DNA from 3 places in the Paracoccus sp. Ld10 genome. Region 2 is predicted to be linked to each of the others. Evidence: riboswitches for the same ligand, from Rfam matches in the RefSeq annotation. Region 2 holds a riboswitch; each other region holds the start of a gene.
What was found. A riboswitch is a leader RNA that binds a small molecule or an ion and turns the genes downstream of it on or off. The one in region 2 is predicted to bind cobalamin.
Positions count from the first base shown of each region.

Region 1 (6,547 bases), on a different contig from region 2:
GCTGTCGCCCCACGGGCGGTCGTACTGATGCCGCACCCGTGCACCCACGGCCTGCACCAGCAGGCGCATGGGTTTGCCCGCAACGGCCACGTGGCCCTTGACCCGCAGCACGTTCTGTTCGGTGGCCAACCGCGCGATGCGGGCGGCAAGATCGGCGGGATCGGTGATTTCCGGCAGGTCGATCACCACGGTGTCGAAATCTTCGTGCTCGTGGTCGTCTGCGCCGTCATGATGGCTGGGTCGGGCGTCCAGATCGTCCTCGGCGGCGGCGCCCAGTCCCAGGATCAGGCGCGGGTCGATCGCGCCCTCGGTCACGGTCAGGATGGGCAGGGGGCGGGGCAGTTCGGCCTCGATCACCGCGCGGGCGGCGGTAACGCCGTCGGGCCCGGCCAGATCGGCCTTGGTCAGCAGGATCACGTCGGCGCAGGCGATCTGATCCTCGAACACCTCGGACAGGGGCGTCTCGTGGTCCAGGGACGGGTCGGCCGCACGCTGTGCATCGACCGCCGCCACGTCGGGGGCGAAACGGCCCGCGGCCACGGCTTCGGCATCGGCCAGCGCGATCACGCCGTCCACGGTGATCCGCGACCGGATCGCGGGCCAGTCAAAGGCCTTGAGCAGCGGTTTCGGCAGCGCCAGCCCCGAGGTCTCGATCAGGATGTGGTCGGGACGAACGGGCAACGCCATCAGCGCCTCCAGCGTGGGGATGAAATCATCGGCCACGGTGCAGCAGATGCAGCCGTTCGACAGCTCGACGATGTTCTCGGCCGGGCAGCTGGCATCAGCACAGTCTTTCAGGATGTCGCCATCCACGCCCATCGTCCCGAACTCGTTCACGATCACCGCCAGGCGCAGCCCCTGGGGATTGGCCATCAAGTGGCGGACAAGGGTGGTCTTGCCCGATCCCAGAAAGCCGGTGATCACGGTGACGGGGGTTTTCACAAGGTCGGTCATGGTCACTCCTGCGGGGGGATGCGGGCAAGGCTCTGCTTGCGGAAGATGGCGGGGCGTTCGCGCCACGGCACGATGCCATCCGTGGTGCCGGCATAGGCGCGCGCGCCCGACAGGATGTCGGCGGCGTCCTCCGGGGTCAGGCGGCCATAGACATAGGACCACTTGCCCGGCGCGGACAGCGCGACGGAACAGCCTTGCGAACAGGCGGACAGGCATTCGACGGGGCGGATCTCGACGCCGTCGGGGATATCGCATGACAGGCGGTCCATCAGGCGCGCGCCGGGACGAGGCTGATCGGGATCGGCGTCGGGCTGCGCGCCGCGACAGGTGGTGCAGACATGCAGAACGGCACGCATCGCGGCCCCTTCCTTGTTGCGGCAAGGGGCGTCCGAGAGACGACGGCACGGGGCATCCGGCCATCACCTGCCGGTTGCGAAACACCCCGTTCGCCCGTCATCGTCAGGTGTTGGCAGGTCTCCCGGCTTGCGGATCCCGGGGCGGTTGCCCCGACGGTCGTCCCACCTTCCCAGCCCCGGATCGGGGCCAGTGGATCGGGCGACCTCTCCGGTCACGGTCGCGGGGGCGGCTGCGCTTGGGGTCGCGGGTCAGGTGACCCGGGCCTTGTCGCATTCCCTCTTCGCCTGTCATAGACAGGAACCAACACGCTCTCACCCAAACCCCCGCACCCGCCGTTTGTCAACCGCAAGGAACGACCCGATGACGCAGACCGACCCGATTTCCGCCGCCGATCAGGACCGCCACGCCGCCAAGATGGCGCGCAAAAAGGCCGCCCGCGACCGGATGATGGAAACCAAGACCGGCGAAAAGGGGCTGATCATCGTCCATACCGGACCGGGCAAGGGCAAATCGTCATCGGGGTTCGGGATGATCATGCGCAGCATCGCGCATGGCATGCCCTGCGCGGTGGTCCAGTTCATCAAGGGCGCGTGGGACACGGGCGAACGGACGCTGCTGACCACGCATTTCGCCGACATCTGCCAATTCCACGCCATGGGCGAGGGGTTCACCTGGGAAACCCAGGACAAGACCCGCGACATCGCCATGGCACAGGCCGGGTGGGCGCGCGCGCAGGATCTGATCCGCGACCCCGACATCCGCATGGTCCTGCTGGACGAGATCAACATCGCGCTGCGCTATGGCTATCTGGACGCGGCGCAGGTGGTCGCGTTCCTGCAGGCGGAAAAGCCCGCGATGACCCATGTCGTGCTGACCGGCCGCGGTGCCCCCGATGCGCTGGTCGAGGCTGCCGACCTGGTCACCGAAATGACCCAGGTCAAGCACCCGTTCCGGTCGGGGATCAAGGCGCAGGCCGGGGTCGAATACTGACCCTCCGGGGGTGTCGGGATCAAAAAACCTCACGCGACGGTGAACCCTTGGAGGCGTTCGCGGGTTTCATCTGCGTATCCCATTCGCCGGAGCCCCACTGACGTGACCCCACCGCCCCTTGCCCCCGATGCCGCCCTGTTTCTGGATTTCGATGGATGTCTGGTCGACATCGCCCCCCGACCTGACGCGGTGATCGTCACACAGGCGCTGCGCGACCGTCTGGCGGCCCTGTATCACCGGCAGGGGGGCGCGGTCGCGCTGATCTCGGGGCGCGATGTCGCCGATCTGCGGGGATATATGGACGGGTTTGCTGGCATCGTCGCCGGCAGCCACGGTGCCGAACTGTCGCTGCGCCCCGGCAGCATCGAAACTCTGCACCGCGATGATTTCGACCCCGCACCCCTTCATGCCGCGGCCCATGCCGCCGCCGCCCCCCATTCCGCCCTGTTGGTCGAGGAAAAGCCCCATGGCGTCGCGCTGCATTACCGCGATGCGCCCGACCTGCGCGGCTTTGTCGAGGGGGTGATGCAGGATCTGGCCGACCAGAACCCACATCTTGTGTTGCAACCCGCCAAGATGGCGGTCGAGTTGCGCCCCGGCGGCGTGGGCAAGGACAGCGCGTTGGCGCATCTGATGACCCTGGCCCCGTTTGTGGGACGCATGCCGGTCTTTGCTGGCGACGACACCACCGACGAACCTGCCATGGCCGAGGCACAGGCCCGTGGTGGTTTCGCCATCAAGATCGGTGACGGTGCCACAGCGGCGCGCTATCGGTTGTCCGACCCTGCCGCGCTGGCCGCCTGGCTTGACGCATCGTTGAACTGAGGAATGTCCATGTCCACCGAACCGCGCCTGATCGTCGTCGCGAACCGTCTGCCGTTGGGGGACGATCCCTCGGGCGGGCTGGTCGTGGCGCTGGAGGATGCGTTGCGCAGTTCCGGCGGGGTGTGGGTCGGATTCTCGGGCGAGGTGACGGATGACCCTGCCGCCGACCTGCAGGATCATCCGGGGGCATCGTTTCAGCGTCTGTCCTTTGATCTGACGCCGCAGGAACATGACGAATACTATCTGGGCTATTCCAACTCGATTCTGTGGCCGCTGTGTCACGGGCGCCCGAACCTGATGCGCATCAGGCCCGAATATCTGGACGGCTATGCCGCAGTGAACGAACGCATCGCACGGATGCTGTTGCCAGTGCTGCGCCCCGACGACCGGATCTGGGTTCAGGACTATCATTTGTTTCCGCTGGCCGCAGAACTGCGTGCGCTTGGGGTCGAAAATCCCATCGGGCATTTCCTGCATATTCCGTTTCCCGGCCCTGCCGACTGTGCAGCCCTGCCGAACCCTGCGCAGCTGTTCGACTGGCTGTCGCATTACGACCTGCTGGGGTTTCAGGCCGATCGCGACCTGGGCGCATTCGCCGAAAGCGCGCGCCAGCTGGCCGACGGGGACCAGGTTGCGCCCGATCGGTTCCAGTTGTCGGGGCGGATGGTCCGGACACAGGTCTTTCCCATCGGCATCGATGCCAAGACGTTCATCAACGAGGCCGCCGAGGCGCCCGACAGCGATCGCATGCGTCTGTTGACTGGCGCCAAGATGATGATTGGCGTCGACCGCCTGGACTACTCCAAGGGCATCCCGCAGCGGTTCCGGGCCTATCAGCTGCTGTTGGAGAAAATCCCCGACCTGCACGAAAAGATCTCGTTCCTGCAGATCGCCCCGCCAACGCGGGGCGAGGTCGAGGCCTATCAGGACATCCGCGAAGAGACCGAACACCTGGCCGGCCGCATCAACGGTCAGTTCGCGACGCTGAACTGGACGCCGATCCGGTTCATCCACCGGCCGTTTCCACGCACCGTGCTGGCGGGCCTGTACCGACAGGCGCGGATCGGGCTGGTCACGCCATTGGCCGACGGCATGAACCTGGTGGCCAAGGAATACGTCGCCGCCCAGAACCCCGACGATCCGGGGGTCCTTATCCTGTCGCGTTTCGCCGGCGCGGCCGAGACGATGGACGAGGCGCTGATCATCAACCCGCATGACCCCCATGATCTGGCTGTCGCCATGGCTCAGGCCATGCGCATGTCGCGCGTCGAGCGCCGTCAGCGCCACGCGGCCCTGTTGCAGGGCGTGGTTGACCATGACGTTGCATGGTGGTCACGGACCTATCTGCAGGCACTGACGCGATAGACAGCGGCGGGTTTGACCGGATATTGCCCAAATATGGGGCATTGCGTTGCAATTTTGCCCGATCTGGCGGCAACGCACGTTAAGGTTGAACGGACTGTACGCAGACCGGTGACAGGGAAAGATCGACTATGCAGGGTGAACTCATGAAGCAGCTGCTTCGTGGCATCCTCCTCCCGGTCCGGCCACGGACACTTCGGAAAGCCGCCGGTCCTGCCCGCCCTCCTCCTCCCTGCGGTCAGGTCCGGCGGCCTTTTCGCCTCAGGCGATCAGGCCCGCCACATGGCGCAGCGCTGCGCCATAGCCGTCAAGGCCCAGTCCCGCGATCACCCCATCGGCGCGTTTCGACACAAAGGAATGATGGCGGAACGCCTCGCGTTTGTGGATCTGGCTGATATGGACCTCTATCACCGGGCCGTCAAAGGCGTTCAGCGCATCCAGCACCGCAACCGAGGTGTGGGTCAGCGCGGCCGGATTGATGACGATGGCCGCGGCCTCCAGCCGGGCTTCGTGGATCCAGTCGACGATCTGGCCCTCCCAGTTGGATTGCAGGAACCGGATGTCATGCGGGGCGGCGGCCGTGCGGCACAGCGCCTCGAGGTCGGCCAGCGTCTGGTGGCCATAGACCTCGGGCTGGCGCTGGCCCAGCAGGTTCAGGTTCGGACCGTTCAGGACATGGATCAGCGGCATCAGGGTCTCCTTGCTGGGAATTGCTAGCGCGGGCCGGGGTCAGCCCGCAAGCGCCATGACGGGAACCGTGCGATGGGTGGGGTCGACCATCTGCAGGCCCGCGGGATCGTCGCACAGGATCGCCACCGCGCCGGGGGTGGGCGGCCCGGACCACAGCACCGCCCCGTCATGACCGATCAGCGCCAGCCGGTCGCCGCGCATCCGCAGCACCCCCGGACCCGGCGCGCGCCACAGAACCGCACCGTTGCGGGTCAGCAAGGGCCCGGCATCGGGGTCGTTTTCCAACCGCACCGGGCCGCAGGTCAGCGCCTGTCCCGGCCACAGCGGCCCGTCCATCCGATCCGTGGCCGTGCATTCCCCGGCCAGACTGCGCGTCAGCAGCGTGTCCAGCGTGGCGCGGTCCCACCCGTGATGGGGCGCGGCGGCGGTCAGGATCGCCAACTTGGCCAGCGCGGCCACGGGCGTCATGTCACCCCCCGCCACGGCCCCTGTCGCCGCGATCCACGCCCCGGCGGCATAATCGAACGCGCCCACCTGCCCGCCGATCACCCGGCTGGCGATCAGCACGGGCACGCCCGCGTCGGTCAGCACCCGTTCCATCGCACCCTGTCCCGCCGGGACGTTGCCCGGACCGAACCCCTGCAGGACCAGCCCGGTCGCGCCCTGATCCAGCGCCGCGCGCACCAGTTGCGCCAGCATCGGCGCGGCGGCGCGGTGATCGGCGGGCACGGCCGCGATCTGCACCACGCGCTGAACGTCGATGCGCGCCTGCACCGCGTCCAGTTGTGCCAGCGCAAGCGCGCGGGCCGGGGCCGCGTCCAGCGCCATGTCCGGCGCGGCGGGGCCGGGCAGGGGCGGCACGTGACCCATGCGGATGCCGATGCCGCGTTCGGCCAGCGGTGGCAGGTGCGGGCTGTCGAACGCCGCAAAGCCGGTGGTCGACACCTTGACCGTGCGGCCACCGCGCATCAGGCGGCCGTCGAAGAAAACCGCAACCTCGGGCAGGCGCAGGCGCGCACAGGCCAGCGCGCCGGTCAGGTTCGCCAACGCATCGCTGCCCGCGTTCAGGACCAGACCGGCGGTGGTGTCGGTGAACAGCGGCAGTTGCGCACCGGTCAGGATCACCGGCTTGGACAGCGCGGCGCGCGCCAAACCAAGACCGTCGAACACATTCAGCAGCAGTGGCAGCGCCGCGCCGGTATAATCCATCGTGTCGGTGCCGTGCAAAACCACAAAGGCGTCGTGATCGACGTACAGCTCCAGCACCCGCCGCGCGATTCGGCACCAGTCGGACGGGCGCAGGTCGGTGCTGTCCAGCGTTCCCGGCCCGTCCCCGGGAAACCGCAGGCCGGTATCGAAATGCAATGTG
Region 1 is NZ_JBISHD010000006.1:205,837-212,383, forward strand. Features, by position in the region: gene cobW (cobalamin biosynthesis protein CobW) at 1-954, opposite strand, end outside; gene ACJJVR_RS04140 (DUF1636 family protein) at 957-1,310, opposite strand; cobalamin riboswitch at 1,405-1,631, opposite strand; gene cobO (cob(I)yrinic acid a,c-diamide adenosyltransferase) at 1,672-2,301, shown strand; gene otsB (trehalose-phosphatase) at 2,404-3,126, shown strand; gene ACJJVR_RS04155 (trehalose-6-phosphate synthase) at 3,136-4,491, shown strand; gene aroQ (type II 3-dehydroquinate dehydratase) at 4,750-5,181, opposite strand; gene ACJJVR_RS04165 (asparaginase domain-containing protein) at 5,218-6,547, opposite strand, start outside.
Region 1: it holds a riboswitch for cobalamin, as region 2 does, so the genes downstream of both, ACJJVR_RS04140 (DUF1636 family protein) here and ACJJVR_RS01870 (TonB-dependent receptor plug domain-containing protein) in region 2, are expected to answer to the same signal.

Region 2 (6,547 bases):
TGGGCCTTGCGGTCATCTTTGGCCTGCTGCGGGTGATCAACTTTGCCCATGGCGCGCAATACATGCTGGGTGCGTTTGTGGCACTGCTGCTGCTGACCTGGACAGGCGTGAACTATTGGATCGCGCTGATCCTGGCACCGCTGATCGTGGGGACGTTCGGCGCCGCGGTCGAGCGCACCATGCTGTCGCGGCTGTACAAGCTGGACCATCTGTACGGGCTGCTGTTCACTTTCGGCCTGGCCCTGACGATCGAGGGGACGTTCCGCTATTTCTTCGGGTCCAGCGGTCAGCCCTATCCGACGCCGCCTGTACTGGCGGGGGGCGTGAACCTGGGGTTCATGTTCCTGCCGATCTATCGGGGCTGGGTGATCGTGGCGTCGTTGGCGGTCTGCATCGCCGTATGGCTGCTGATCGAAAAGACCAAGCTGGGGTCGTATCTGCGCGCGGCCACCGAAAACCCCGAACTGGTGCAGAGCTTTGGGGTCAACGTGCCGCTGCTGCTGACGCTGACCTATGCGTTGGGCGCGTCACTGGCGGCGTTCGCGGGCGTGCTGGCCGCGCCCATCTATCAGGTGTCGCCGCTGATGGGGACGAACATCATCATCGTGGTGTTCGCGGTGGTCGTGGTCGGCGGCATGGGGTCCATCCTGGGTGCCATCGTCACCGGCTATCTGCTGGGCATCGCCGAGGGGCTGACCAAGGTCTTCTACCCCGAGGCGTCGAACACCGTGATCTTTGTCATCATGGCGATCGTGCTGATCCTGCGACCCGCGGGCCTGTTCGGAAAGGACGTGTGAGATGAGCCATTCCGACGCAACCGCCCCCGCGACCATGCAGGGCGCCGGCCGCATCAAGGCCGTCATCCTGCTGGCCATGCTGGGGTTCCTGCTGCTGGTGCCGATGTTCCTGTACCCGATCTTCCTGATGAAGATCCTGTGCTTTGCGCTGTTCGCCGCGGGGTTCAACCTGCTCTTGGGCTATACCGGGCTCTTGTCCTTCGGGCATGCGGCGTTTTTCGGCGGCGGGGCCTATTTCACCGCCCATGCGGTCAAGGTGTGGGGCCTGTCGCCGGAACTGGGCATTCTGGTCGGGGTCGCGGGCGCCGCTTGTCTGGGTCTGGTCATGGGCCTGATCGCCATCCGCCGTCAGGGCATCTATTTCGCCATGATCACACTGGCCCTGTCGCAGATGTTCTTTTTCTTCTGCCTGCAGGCCGGGTTCACGAACGGAGAGGACGGCATCCAGTCCGTCCCGCGCGGCATGTTCCTGGGCGTGGTGGACCTGTCGGACCAGATCACCATGTACTATTTCGTGCTGGGCGTGTTCCTGGCCGGGATGCTGGCGGTCTGGCGGATCATCAATTCGCCCTTTGGCATGATCCTGAAAAGCATCCGCGAAAACGAGGCGCGGGCCACATCGCTCGGCTATACGGTCGCGCGATACAAGCTGGCGGCGTTCGTGATGTCGGCGGCGATCGCGGGTCTAGCGGGCAGCGTGAAGAGCCTGGTGTTCCAGTTCGCGACCCTGACCGATGTCGGCTGGCAGATGTCCGGAGAGGTGATTCTGATGACCCTGCTGGGCGGCATCGGTACGCTGATCGGGCCGGTCATCGGGGCGGGGCTGGTGGTCACGCTGCAGAACTATCTGGCGACCTCGCCGCTGCCGGTGACGGTCATCACGGGGGTGGTGTTCATGGTCTGCGTGCTGTTGTTCCGGCGTGGTCTGGTGGGCGAGTTCTATGCCTCGCGGATCGGCCGCAGGCTGGGGTTCAAGTCCGACACCTGAACCATACCTGTGCCCGCCCCGTCCACGGGGCGGGCACAGGTTCTGCGGGCCTGACCATGCAGCGCGTGGCGATGCCGCCTATCGCACAATGGAAAATCATTCCGATGATTCGGAAACTATGGGGTGTCACTGAACAAGGGCGGTCCGCCCCTCCCCTGAAAACCGTCAGACCTCTTGGCCTGCGATCCCCCGTTGAAACAACGGGCGCAGCGCGCGAACCGCGTGATCGGCGAACATGCGCACCTTTGGGTCCTGCAACCGACGGTGTGGGGCCAGACAGCCGAATTGCGCGGGCAGGGGCCGGTTCGCGGCCAGCACCTCGACCAGACGGCCACAGGCCAGGTCCTGCACCACCTCGTACAGGGGGCGGTTGGCGATGCCGTGCCCGGCCAGCGCCCAATCGCGCAGCACGTCGCCGTCATCGGTGTCGAACCGTCCCTGGACCATCATCTTGCGCGGCCCGTCCGACGTCTGCAACGTCCAGTAATATTCCGGGCTGCGCGGATAGCGCAGCAACAGGCAGTTGTGCCCCGCCAAATCGTCGGGCCGCAGCGGCGTCCCCGCGGCGTCCAGATAGCCCTGCGACGCGACCAGAACCCGCGGGCATTCCGCGATCTTGCGCCATTTCAGTGTAGAATCGGCCGGATCGCCAAGGAAAAAGGCCAGATCGATGGCATCTTCGACAATGTTGACGTTGCGGTCCGACAGGCGCAGGCGGATCTCGATCCCGGGGTTTTCGGCGCAGAACGGTGGGATCAGCGGCGCGATCAGCCGTCGTCCCAGTCCCAGGGGGGCGGTCAGCCGGATCACGCCCTGCGGCTTGCCCGAAAAGCTGCCGATCAGGGCCTCGGCCTCGTCCAGGGTCTCGATCACGCGGCGGGCGTGGTCGTAAAAGGCGCGGCCGATCTCTGTCGTGGTCAGCTTGCGGGTGGTGCGGTTCAGCAGGCGCAGGCCAAAGCGGTTCTCCAGATCCTTGATCCGGTTCGACGCGACGGCTGGCGACAGGCGCAGGTCGCGCCCCCCCGCGGTGATCGAACCCAGCTCGACCACGCGCACGAACACCCGCAAGCTTTCAAGATAGGACATCGCGTTGGCCAGCCTTTGTTGAAACACCGAAACGTCTTCTATGTCGCGGGCGATTTTGCAACCGAAACCGATGCACTAAGGCGACCGGGCGGGTGGCGTGGATGCGCGCATTGGGGGTGGCCGTTCGCGATGCGCCTGTTAAGCATGACGTGTCCGCGCCGACGACCGTCGGTCGCATCCATCCGGCCGGGCGCCATGACAACAGCCAAGGAATTCCGATGCAGACCCTGACCCGCCTTGACCTTGACGATGCCCGCATCCTGATGGCCGGTGCCGAGGCCCACGCCAGAACGATCGGTGTCCCGATGTGCATCGCCATCACTGACGAAGCCGGCCAGCTGATCGCCTTTCAGCGGATGGAGGGCGGCAAGGTCACCTCGACCACCATCGCCATCGACAAGGCGTTCACGGCTGCAGCGGCCAAAAAGGCCACCCACGAATACAACGTGACCAGCCAGCCGGGCGCGGCTGCCTATGGCATCAACTCTGCCATCGGCGGGCGGCTGATGGTGGTGGGCGGCGGCCTGCCGGTCCTGTGGAACGGTGATGTCATTGGCGGTATCGGCGTCTCGTCGGGGACCCCGGTGCAGGACCAGGCCGTGGCCCAGGCCGGAATTGACGACTGGATGGCACGCCAGGCAACGTGATCACGCGCCCCGCGCGCCCAGATCGGGGGGCGCGGGCACAGGCCAGTGCTGGCAGTGACGCAAAGGATCGCCAGCACTGGCCCAAACGGCCACGACAATCGCGTCGCCGGGCACCGGGTTGCCGATACGCGGGAATACAGCCGCGATCCGGTGGCACCGACACCAAATCAGGCACCGTTTGGGGATGATCACCCGGAAACGCGTGGTGTCCGATCCGGCATAGACCGTCCGCGACACGCCTTTTGGTCCGGGCTGGCCGCAGGCGCCTGAAACCCGTTGACACGTCGCGGCCTGCTGCGCCACAAGGGCGCCGCTACGGTTCCGGCATGCGCGCCGGATCAAAAGGGAACGCCGGTGCCGCCCGTCAGGGCCATTCCGCGGCTGCCCCCGCAACTGTAAGCGGAGAGCGATGGTCGATCACGCCACTGGAGCAGTCCGGGAAGGCCGACCAAGGCATTGACCCGCAAGCCAGGAGACCTGCCGCAGCACTCACCCATTTCCGGCGCGGGGCGTGTCAGGAAAGCGGCCGATCCGCAGTGGTGACAGTCACCGTCCTGCCGCGACCCATGGGGCCCGCGTGCCGGACATTTCTGTTTGCCGCAGGCCGTGCCTGCCTTGAAAGGTTCGTGCCGATGCGCCGTCCGTTCCGTCTTCTGGCGCTTGCCGCCACCCTTCCCGTGGCTGCGGCCGCCCAGGACCCCATCCTGCTGGACGGGATCGTGCTGACCGCGGGGATCACCCCCGTGGCCCAGGATGGCTATGCCCGCGCCCACACCGTGCTGACCGCGACCGAGATCGAGGATCGCGGCATCGCGACCGTGCAGGACGCCCTGCGCGCGCTGCCCGGCGTGTCGGTCAGCGGCAGCGGTGCCAGCGCCGCGCAGGTCCGCATCCGCGGCGCGGAGGCGAACCACACCCTGATCCTGATCGACGGGATAGAGGCGGCGGGCGGGGCTGACGAGTACATCCTGACCGGCCTGGAGACCGCCGACATCGAGCGGATCGAGGTGCTGCGCGGCCCGCAATCGGTGCTTTACGGATCGAACGCATCCGCGGGGGTGATCAACATCATCACCCGGGGCGCGCCGCAGGGCCTGTCCTATGGCGGTTCGGTCGAGGCGGGGAACGGTGGCGCGGCGTCCGTCCATGTCAGCCGCAGGGGCGACCGGGGCGGGCTGCGCCTGTCGCTGTCGGCGCGCGACGATCTGGGCTATGACCAGTCGGGCGATGGCGGCGGCAAGGACGGGATCAACCGCAAGACGGCCGTCCTGTCCGGCGACATCCTGGCCACCGACGACCTGCGTCTTGGGCTGGTCCTGCGCCAGTCCGAGGAGGACTATGGTTTCGACGCCGAGAATTACAGCGCGACCGATGCCGACAGCTATCTGGTCGACGCCGATCTGGTCGGTCAACGCGACGAATTTCAGGGCGCGGTCTGGGCCGAATACACCGCGCTTGGCGGTAGGCTGGTCCAGCGTCTGGACTATCAGCACAGCATCACCCGACAGAACCAGGACAACAGCCCCGTGTCGCGGGGTCAGACCGAAAAGCTGAAATACCGTGCCAGCGTGGGTCTGGACGGGTCGGCGGCGGATGGCACGCAGCTGCTGAACCTGCTGGCGGAACATCAGCGCGACAGCAATTCGACCGCGCCCGGACAGGAACGCCGGATGTCGTCCGTGGCACTGGAATACCGCGCGATGCTGGCCAACGGGCTGGACGTGCAGGCCGGGCTGCGCCACGACGCAAACGAGGTGTTCGCCGATTTCACCAGCTGGAACCTAGGCCTGTCCTGGCAGATGCCGGATCGCCCGTTCCGCCTGCACGCGTCCGCGGGGACCGGGTTGGTGAACCCGTCCTATTTCGAGCTGTATGCAGACGCGGATTTCTTTGGCACGGTCTATCAGGGCAACCCCGATCTGCGCCCCGAAAAGAACAGCGGTTTCGATCTGGGGGTCGAGGCGACGCTGCCGGGCGGTCGCGGGTCCGTGGATGTGACCTATTTCAACGAGACACTGGAGGACGAGATCACCGATTATCTGGTGGGCATCGAAGATGGCGTTGCGTTCTATTCCTTCCGCAACCAGTCCGGCAATAGCCCCCGCCACGGGGTCGAGGTCGCGGCCCGCATCATTGCGACCGATGACCTGACATTGGGCGCCAGCTATACCTATCTCGACGCCGAAAACCCCGATGGCAGCGTCAAGACCCGCCGCCCCCGGCACGAGGCCGCCCTGACGGCAACGATGGCTGTGCTGGACGGCCGCGGATCGGTCACCGGCGATCTGCGCCATGTCGCCGGCACGGTCGACACCCAGTTCTGGGGCAGTTTCCAGACGCGCGAACTGCCGTCCTATACCGTGGTCAACCTTGCCGCGGGCTATGACCTGACGCCGAACGTGCGGGCCACGGCGCGGGTGGTGAACCTGTTCGACCGCGAATACTCCGATGTCTGGGGCTATGCGAACCTGGGGCGGACCGGCACCATCGGCCTGCAGGCGCGGTGGTGATCCGCTGGCTGATCGGGCTGGCGCTGATCGCGTCGCCTGCATGGGCCGACGCGCCCGCGCGGGTGGTGTCGATCAACCTGTGCACCGATCAGCTGGCGATGCTGGTGGCCGCGCCGGGGCAACTGGCTTCGGTCAGCTATCTGGCACGCGACCCGTATTCCTCGGCCATGGCCGAGGAGGCCGCGACCTATCCCACCAACCGGGGCCAGGCCGAGGATCTATTGACCCTGCGCCCCGATCTGGTGCTGGCCGGACCCTATTCCTCGCCTGCGACGGTTGCGATGCTGGACAGGCTGGGCCTGCGGGTTGCGACCTTTGACATGGGCACGGATCTGGACAGCATCCGCACCAATCTGCAGCGGATGGGCGATGTGCTGGGCCAACGGGACCGCGCCGACCGGATCATGGCACAGTTCGACCGCGATCTGGCGGCGCTGCAGGCGGACCTGCGCCCTGAACGCCGCGCGGCGCTGTACGGGGCGAACGGCTATAGTTCGGGCCAGGACAGCCTTGCGGCGG
Region 2 is NZ_JBISHD010000004.1:120,905-127,451, reverse strand. Features, by position in the region: gene ACJJVR_RS01890 (branched-chain amino acid ABC transporter permease) at 1-797, shown strand, start outside; gene ACJJVR_RS01885 (branched-chain amino acid ABC transporter permease) at 799-1,785, shown strand; gene ACJJVR_RS01880 (LysR family transcriptional regulator) at 1,951-2,871, opposite strand; gene ACJJVR_RS01875 (heme-binding protein) at 3,090-3,518, shown strand; cobalamin riboswitch at 3,818-4,018, shown strand; gene ACJJVR_RS01870 (TonB-dependent receptor plug domain-containing protein) at 4,151-6,028, shown strand; gene ACJJVR_RS01865 (ABC transporter substrate-binding protein) at 6,025-6,547, shown strand, end outside.

Region 3 (6,547 bases), on a different contig from region 2:
CGCCTGCTATGCGCTGACCAAGGCGGGCTATGAGACGATCATGATCAACTGCAACCCGGAAACGGTCAGCACCGATTACGACACATCGGACAGGCTGTATTTCGAACCGCTGACCTTCGAGCATGTGCTGGAGATCCTGCACACCGAACAGCAGAACGGCACCTTGCACGGCGTGATCGTGCAGTTCGGCGGGCAAACGCCCCTGAAGCTGGCAAACGCGCTGCAGGATGAGGGCATTCCGATCCTGGGAACCACCCCCGATGCCATCGATCTGGCCGAGGACCGCGAACGGTTCCAGCGCCTGCTGCAGGATCTGAACCTGAAGCAGCCCATCAACGGCATCGCCAGCAGCGACGCGCAGGCCATCGAGATCGCGGAGCGCATCGGCTTTCCGCTGGTCATCCGCCCGTCCTATGTGCTGGGCGGCCGCGCGATGGAGATCGTGCGCGACATGGACCACCTGCGCCGCTATATCACCGAGGCCGTGACGGTCAGCGGCAAGAGCCCGGTCCTGCTGGACAGCTATCTGTCCGGCGCGATCGAGGTCGATGTCGATGCGCTTTGCGACGGCCATGAAGTCCACGTTGCCGGGATCATGGAGCATATCGAAGAGGCCGGTGTCCATTCCGGCGACAGCGCCTGTTCCCTGCCGCCGCACACGCTGGACGCGGCGACGATCGCGGAACTCAAGGTTCAGACCACAGCGATGGCCCGCGCACTCAAGGTCAAAGGCCTGATGAACGTGCAGTTCGCCCTGAAGGACGGTGAGATCTATGTCCTTGAGGTCAATCCGCGCGCCAGCCGCACCGTCCCCTTTGTCGCCAAGGCCACCGACAGCGCCATCGCGTCGATCGCCGCGCGCCTGATGGCCGGAGAGCCGATGTCGAACTTTCCCGCCCGTGCGCCGTACCCCGAGGGTGTCGGCCCGGAAACCGACCTGCCCTTTGCCGATCCGATGACGCTGGCCGACCCGATCACGCCCTGGTTCTCGGTCAAGGAGGCCGTTCTGCCGTTTGCCCGCTTCCCTGGGGTCGACACGCTGCTGGGGCCGGAAATGCGTTCGACCGGCGAAGTCATGGGTTGGGACCGTAATTTTGCGCGCGCCTTCCTCAAGGCGCAGATGGGTGCGGGTACCGACCTGCCGACGACCGGCCGTGTTTTCCTGTCTGTCAAGGATGCCGACAAGACGCCCGCGTTGGCACAGGCCGCCCGTGACCTGGTGACGATGGGCTTTGATCTGATCGCCACGTCTGGCACAGCCGATTTCCTTGACGCCCAAGGGGTGCCTTCGACCCGCGTGAACAAGGTCTATGAGGGTCGACCGAACATCGTGGACCGTCTCAAGAACGACGAGATCGCGATGGTTCTGAATACGACCGAGGGCGTTCAGGCCATCGCGGACAGCCGGGAAATCCGCGCGGTCGCCCTTTATGACAAGATCCCCTACTTCACGACGGCTGCAGGCAGCATCGCCGCTGTTGCAGCGATCAAGTCGCGTGAGGAAGGCGAAGTGGGCGTGAGGTCGCTGCAAGCATAGTACCGATCCCCGCCAAAGCAGGCCGGGAACGATATCTGAACTGCTTGGCCGGACTGGTGGACGCCTGATGTGTTCTGGGGTTCCGGAACGTCGATGCATCCTTGGTGCATCGACGACATGCCACCCAAAGCGTGACAGCGGTGGCCTGTCCCTGAGGTCACTGTCACAACGATCATAAAAGACACAGCGAAACGACGGTTCGTTTCCGCCGCAGGGATTGCGACAGGCACTGTGATGCGGGGTGTTGCAACGCGGCTGCGCTGTGGTGATTGCCAAGCGCTGCCAGTGTCACGATAAAACCCCGCAAAGCGCACGATCACGCACAGGGTGTGATCTGCGCTGACAAGGGATGCCACTTCGATACCTGTCAGTTCGGCGGCGTCTGTGTCACGATGGTATCGGGTCTATCCTACGCTGTGGATGCGCCGACCATGATTGTGCTGCAACAGTTCCGGTGCGCTGTGGCTGCCGTCGCGGGCCAGCAGATAACAGTCCATGATCCAGCCATGCGTCGCCCGGGCTGCTGTGCGTGCGGCCGTGATCCGTGGCGCGGTGTCGGGCAGCGGGCCCGCCTGGATCAGCTGTTCGGGCATCCCAAGATAGGCCCCCCACCAAATCTGCAGCCCCTTGGGGTCAAGTGTCGCAAACGCGCAGGTCCCGTCCAGCATCACGACAACCCGGTCGGCATCGGGGGGAAACCCCGCATCGCGCAGCCGTCGTCCGGTGGTGATCCGCACGTCGGACCCCAATGCGTTCAACGGAATGGCATGTGCCGCGCACAGCGCCTGTATCGCGGTGATCCCGGGAACGACGCGGGCGCGCCAGTTCAGCCGCGCCGCGATCCGCAAGCTGCTGTCGTACAGCGACGGGTCACCCCAGACCAGCATCGCCACCGTCCCGCCTTGTGGCAGTGCGGCCGCCACCGCCTGTGCCCAGACGTGCGCGATCGCGTCGTGCCACCGCTCCACCCCATCAAGATAGGGCAGGTCCGCGTCCCGGACCGGCAGATCGATGTTGGCCACCGCACCGCCCGGTCGGTGCCGGTTCAGCATCGCCAACCGCAGATGCGCCAAGTCTTCCTTGCCCGTACCCTTGCGGGGAACCACGACAAGGTCGGCCTGTTGCAGGGCGCGGACGCCCTGCAATGTCAGGTGATCGGGATGGCCCGTGCCTGCCCCGATCAGCACCAGATCTATCATGCATACAGCCGGGGCGTCACCAGACCGCTGCCCTGCAGGCCCCGCGCCGCCTTGGCTGCGGCCAGCACGGCCAGATCGACCAGCGGCTCTATCGCGATGACCAGCAGATAGGCCGCGCCGAACGACAGCACGCCCGCGGTTGCCCCGGCGCCCTGACCATAGAACGCCCAGAACGCGACCCATGCCACGATCCCGCCCTGATAGGCCGCCGACAGCGCCAGTGCCTGCGCGTATCGCAGGTCCACATAGGCCGTGTCTGGCGCGATGAGCCGCCGCGCCAGGGCACCAACCGCGAACAGCGGCACCAGCAGCGTCGTCACGTTCATTCCGTATTGCGGCAGATCAAATGGCGCAAAGAACAGCCCCTGGATCAGCAAGCCCAATGCCAGGCCCAACGCCGCGGGGGCTGCTCCGAACAGCAGGAACAGCGTCGACCCCAAAATCAGGTGCACCTCGGACACGCCCACGGGCGCGGTCGGCAGGACCTGAAAAAACACGAATGTCGCGACGGTGGCCAGCCCCGCGCGGGCCGCCAGCGACCCGGCACCCTGCGCGCGCAACGCATCCGCCGCCAGCCGCAGCGTATACAGCCCCGCCGTCGCGGCGGTGGCATAGCCCAGAATCAGTTTCGCGCCGTGGACGACGCCTTCTTCGATATGCATCTCATGCTCCTTTGGCCGTCCACCCGACGGCATGGGGTTTGCCTGAGTTGGCCGGTTTCCTGGCTTGCGGGTCGGGGCGCGGCGTCGGCCTTCCCGGGCCGGGGCCCAGTGGCGTTTGGTGACGCGCGCTCTCCGCATACAGTCGCGGGGGCGGCCGGGGCTTCGGGTGCCGCGATTGGGTCCACCCTTCCCCGTTCCCGATGAAGCCCGGCGTTGAACGCCTGACGGGCACCAGTCAGGCGCCCACCTAGACGGGATCGCAATGCCTGCGTCAAGTCGCCGCCGGGGCGATCAGGTGAAAGAATGTCCCGGTGACATGGTCGCGATGGCTGCCGGTTTCCGGCACCTCGGCCCCAGTCGCGTCGGTCACGCGGGCCAACGGCGCATCGGGTTGCGACAGGATCGAGGCATAGTGGAATTCGTGCCCGCGCAGCGCCACGCGGCCAAGGCCGGGCAGGACGGTCAACGGATCGGCGCGTCTATATCCCAGATGCATGCGGCGTTTCGCATAGCTGGTCTCCAACCCCAGCAGCCCCAACATCTGGTGGCGCTGTCCGTCAGCATCTACCAGACCTGCACCAAGCGCCATATATCCGCCGCATTCCCCATGCACCGCACGCGTTGCCGCGAACCGGTGCATCGACGCGCGGAACCCGTCACAGGCCGCCAGCCGCGGCGCGTGCAGCTCCGGGTATCCGCCCGGCAGCCAGCAGCAATCGGCGCCGTCGTCCGGCCCCTGATCCGCCAGCGGAGAGAACGGCAGGATTGTGGCACCGGCACGCCGCCACGCCTCCAGCACATGCGGATAGACAAAGCTGAAGGCCGCGTCACGGGCCAGCGCGATCCGGCCCCCCGGCGGGGTCAGCGGTCGCGGCGCGGGGGCGTCGGGCAGGGCGCGATGCGCGGCGGCGGCGATGATCGCGTCCAGATCGCAATGCGCCGCGATGAAATCGCCCGCGTGGTCCAGAATCGTCTGCAGGCCAGACGTTTCCTCGGCTTGGATCAGGCCCAGATGGCGTTCGGGCAGGGTGATGTTGCCCTGTCGCGGCAGGCTGCCCAGGACACGGATGCCCGCATCGCGCATCCCCTCGCGGATCAGCCGGTCATGGCGGGGGGAGGCCACGCGGTTCAGCACCACCCCCGCAAAGGGCAGGTCGGGCCGCAGCGTGGCGAACCCCCGCGCGGTGGCCGCCGCCGATTGCGCCTGTCCGCCCACATCCAGCACCAGAACCACGGGCCACCCCATCATCTGGGATATCTCGGCACTGGACCCGATGCCGGTTTCGCCCTTGGTCGCGACCCCGTCGAACAGGCCCATCGACCCTTCGGCCAGAACCAGATCGGCGGGCGGCTGGTCTGCCACATGGGCGGTCAGGCGTCCCGGCTCCATCGCCCAGGCATCCAGGTTGAAGCTGGCCCGCCCCGAAGCCGCAAGATGAAACCCCGGATCAATATAGTCCGGCCCCGACTTGAAGGGCTGCACCGCCAGCCCGCGCCGGCGCAGCGCGGTCAGCAGGCCCAGCATCAGCATCGTCTTGCCGGTGCCGGATGCGGGGGCGGAAATCATCAGGCCCGGACACAGATGCGGCATCATTCCGGAAACCTCGGCGCGTCACCGACCGGGCGATACCTGCGGTCGTAATCAGCGGCATACAGGCGGCTGTCGTCGAACCCCTCGGCCGCCAGCGCGGGGCCGACCAGGATCAGTGCGGTGCGGTCGATGCCTTGGGCGTCCACCGTTGCCAGCGTGGCGCGGATCACCCGCTGGTCGGGCCAACTGGCCCGCCAGACCACCGCCACCGGGCAGTCGGGGCCGTAATGGGGCGTCAGGTCGGCCACCACCCGGTCCAGCGCATGGATCGACAGGTGAATTGCCAGCGTCGCCCCGGTCGCGGCAAAGGCGGCCAGCGTCTCGCGTTCCGGCATCGTCGATGCGCGCCCCGGCGTGCGGGTCAGCACGACCGACTGCGCCAGACCGGGCAGGGTCAGTTCGGTCTGCAGCGCGGCGGCGGCGGCGGCAAAACTGGGCACGCCCGGCGTCACGTCAAAGGGAATGTCCAGCGCCCGCAACCGGCGGATCTGTTCGCCCATCGCGGACCAGACCGACAGGTCGCCCGAATGCAGCCGCGCGACGTCATGCCCCGCCGCATGGGCGGTGGCGATTTCCGCCATGATGTCGTCCAGTGACAGCGACGCGGTGTTCACGATGTGCGCGCCGGGCGGGCAATGGGACAGCAGGGCGGCAGGGATCAGCGATCCGGCGTACAGACAGACCGGGCAGGCCGCGATCAGGTCGCGACCGCGCAGCGTGATCAGGTCGGGTGCGCCGGGACCGGCGCCGATGAAATGGACGGTCATGGAACCTCGGCTATGGCGATGGTGACGGGGCCGACGATGCGGCGGGGATGGGTCAGGCGGCCGCCCGCCGCGATGGCCGCGGCCTCGGCCACCGATCCGGTGCCAAAGGTCGCGTTGATGCGGGCTGATTGGGTGGGCGTGGCAATGCCCGCGACCGGAACTAGGTGCAGCGGCAGGGCGCGGGCCTGCGCCAGCGGGCGCAGGTCGGTTTCGCGGTCGGGAATGGTGGCCAGCGCGTCGGCACCGCCCACCGCGTCCAGCGCGGCCAGCAGGGCGGGCAGGGGCGTGCCGGGGCGGCAGCCTATTCCGGCGATGCGCATGTGACGCTCCATTGCGTAACGGGGCGGGCGGGGGTCCAGCCGCGCATCCGGCCAAGGGGGGCCACCTCGGCGATGTCGATGCGGATCAGGCGGCCACCGTGGTCGGCGTGCCAACTGGCCAGCAAAGCCTCGGTCTCCAACGTGACGGCATTGGCGACCAGCCGCGCGCCGGGGGGCAGGCGATGCCACAGCGTTTTCATCAACACCTGCGACGCGCCGCCGCCGATGAACACGGCATCGGGGTCGGGCAGGTCCGCCATCGCGTCCGGCGCCGCGCCATGGATCGCGGTGACGCGATGCGTGACGCCAAACCTGTCCAGGTTGGCACGGATGCGGGCGATGCGATCAGCGCGCGGTTCGATGGTCACGGCCCGCCCCCCGGCCAGCGCCCATTCCACCGCAATCGCGCCAGAACCCCCGCCGATATCCCACAGCAGTTGCCCGGCACGCGGTGCCAGCGCCGCCAGCGTC
Region 3 is NZ_JBISHD010000006.1:191,377-197,923, forward strand. Features, by position in the region: gene carB (carbamoyl-phosphate synthase large subunit) at 1-1,537, shown strand, start outside; gene cobF (precorrin-6A synthase (deacetylating)) at 1,942-2,736, opposite strand; gene ACJJVR_RS04080 (energy-coupling factor ABC transporter permease) at 2,733-3,398, opposite strand; cobalamin riboswitch at 3,430-3,649, opposite strand; gene ACJJVR_RS04085 (cobyrinate a,c-diamide synthase) at 3,670-4,989, opposite strand; gene cobM (precorrin-4 C(11)-methyltransferase) at 4,989-5,756, opposite strand; gene ACJJVR_RS04095 (cobalamin biosynthesis protein) at 5,753-6,076, opposite strand; gene cbiT (precorrin-6Y C5,15-methyltransferase (decarboxylating) subunit CbiT) at 6,058-6,547, opposite strand, start outside.
Region 3: it holds a riboswitch for cobalamin, as region 2 does, so the genes downstream of both, ACJJVR_RS04080 (energy-coupling factor ABC transporter permease) here and ACJJVR_RS01870 (TonB-dependent receptor plug domain-containing protein) in region 2, are expected to answer to the same signal.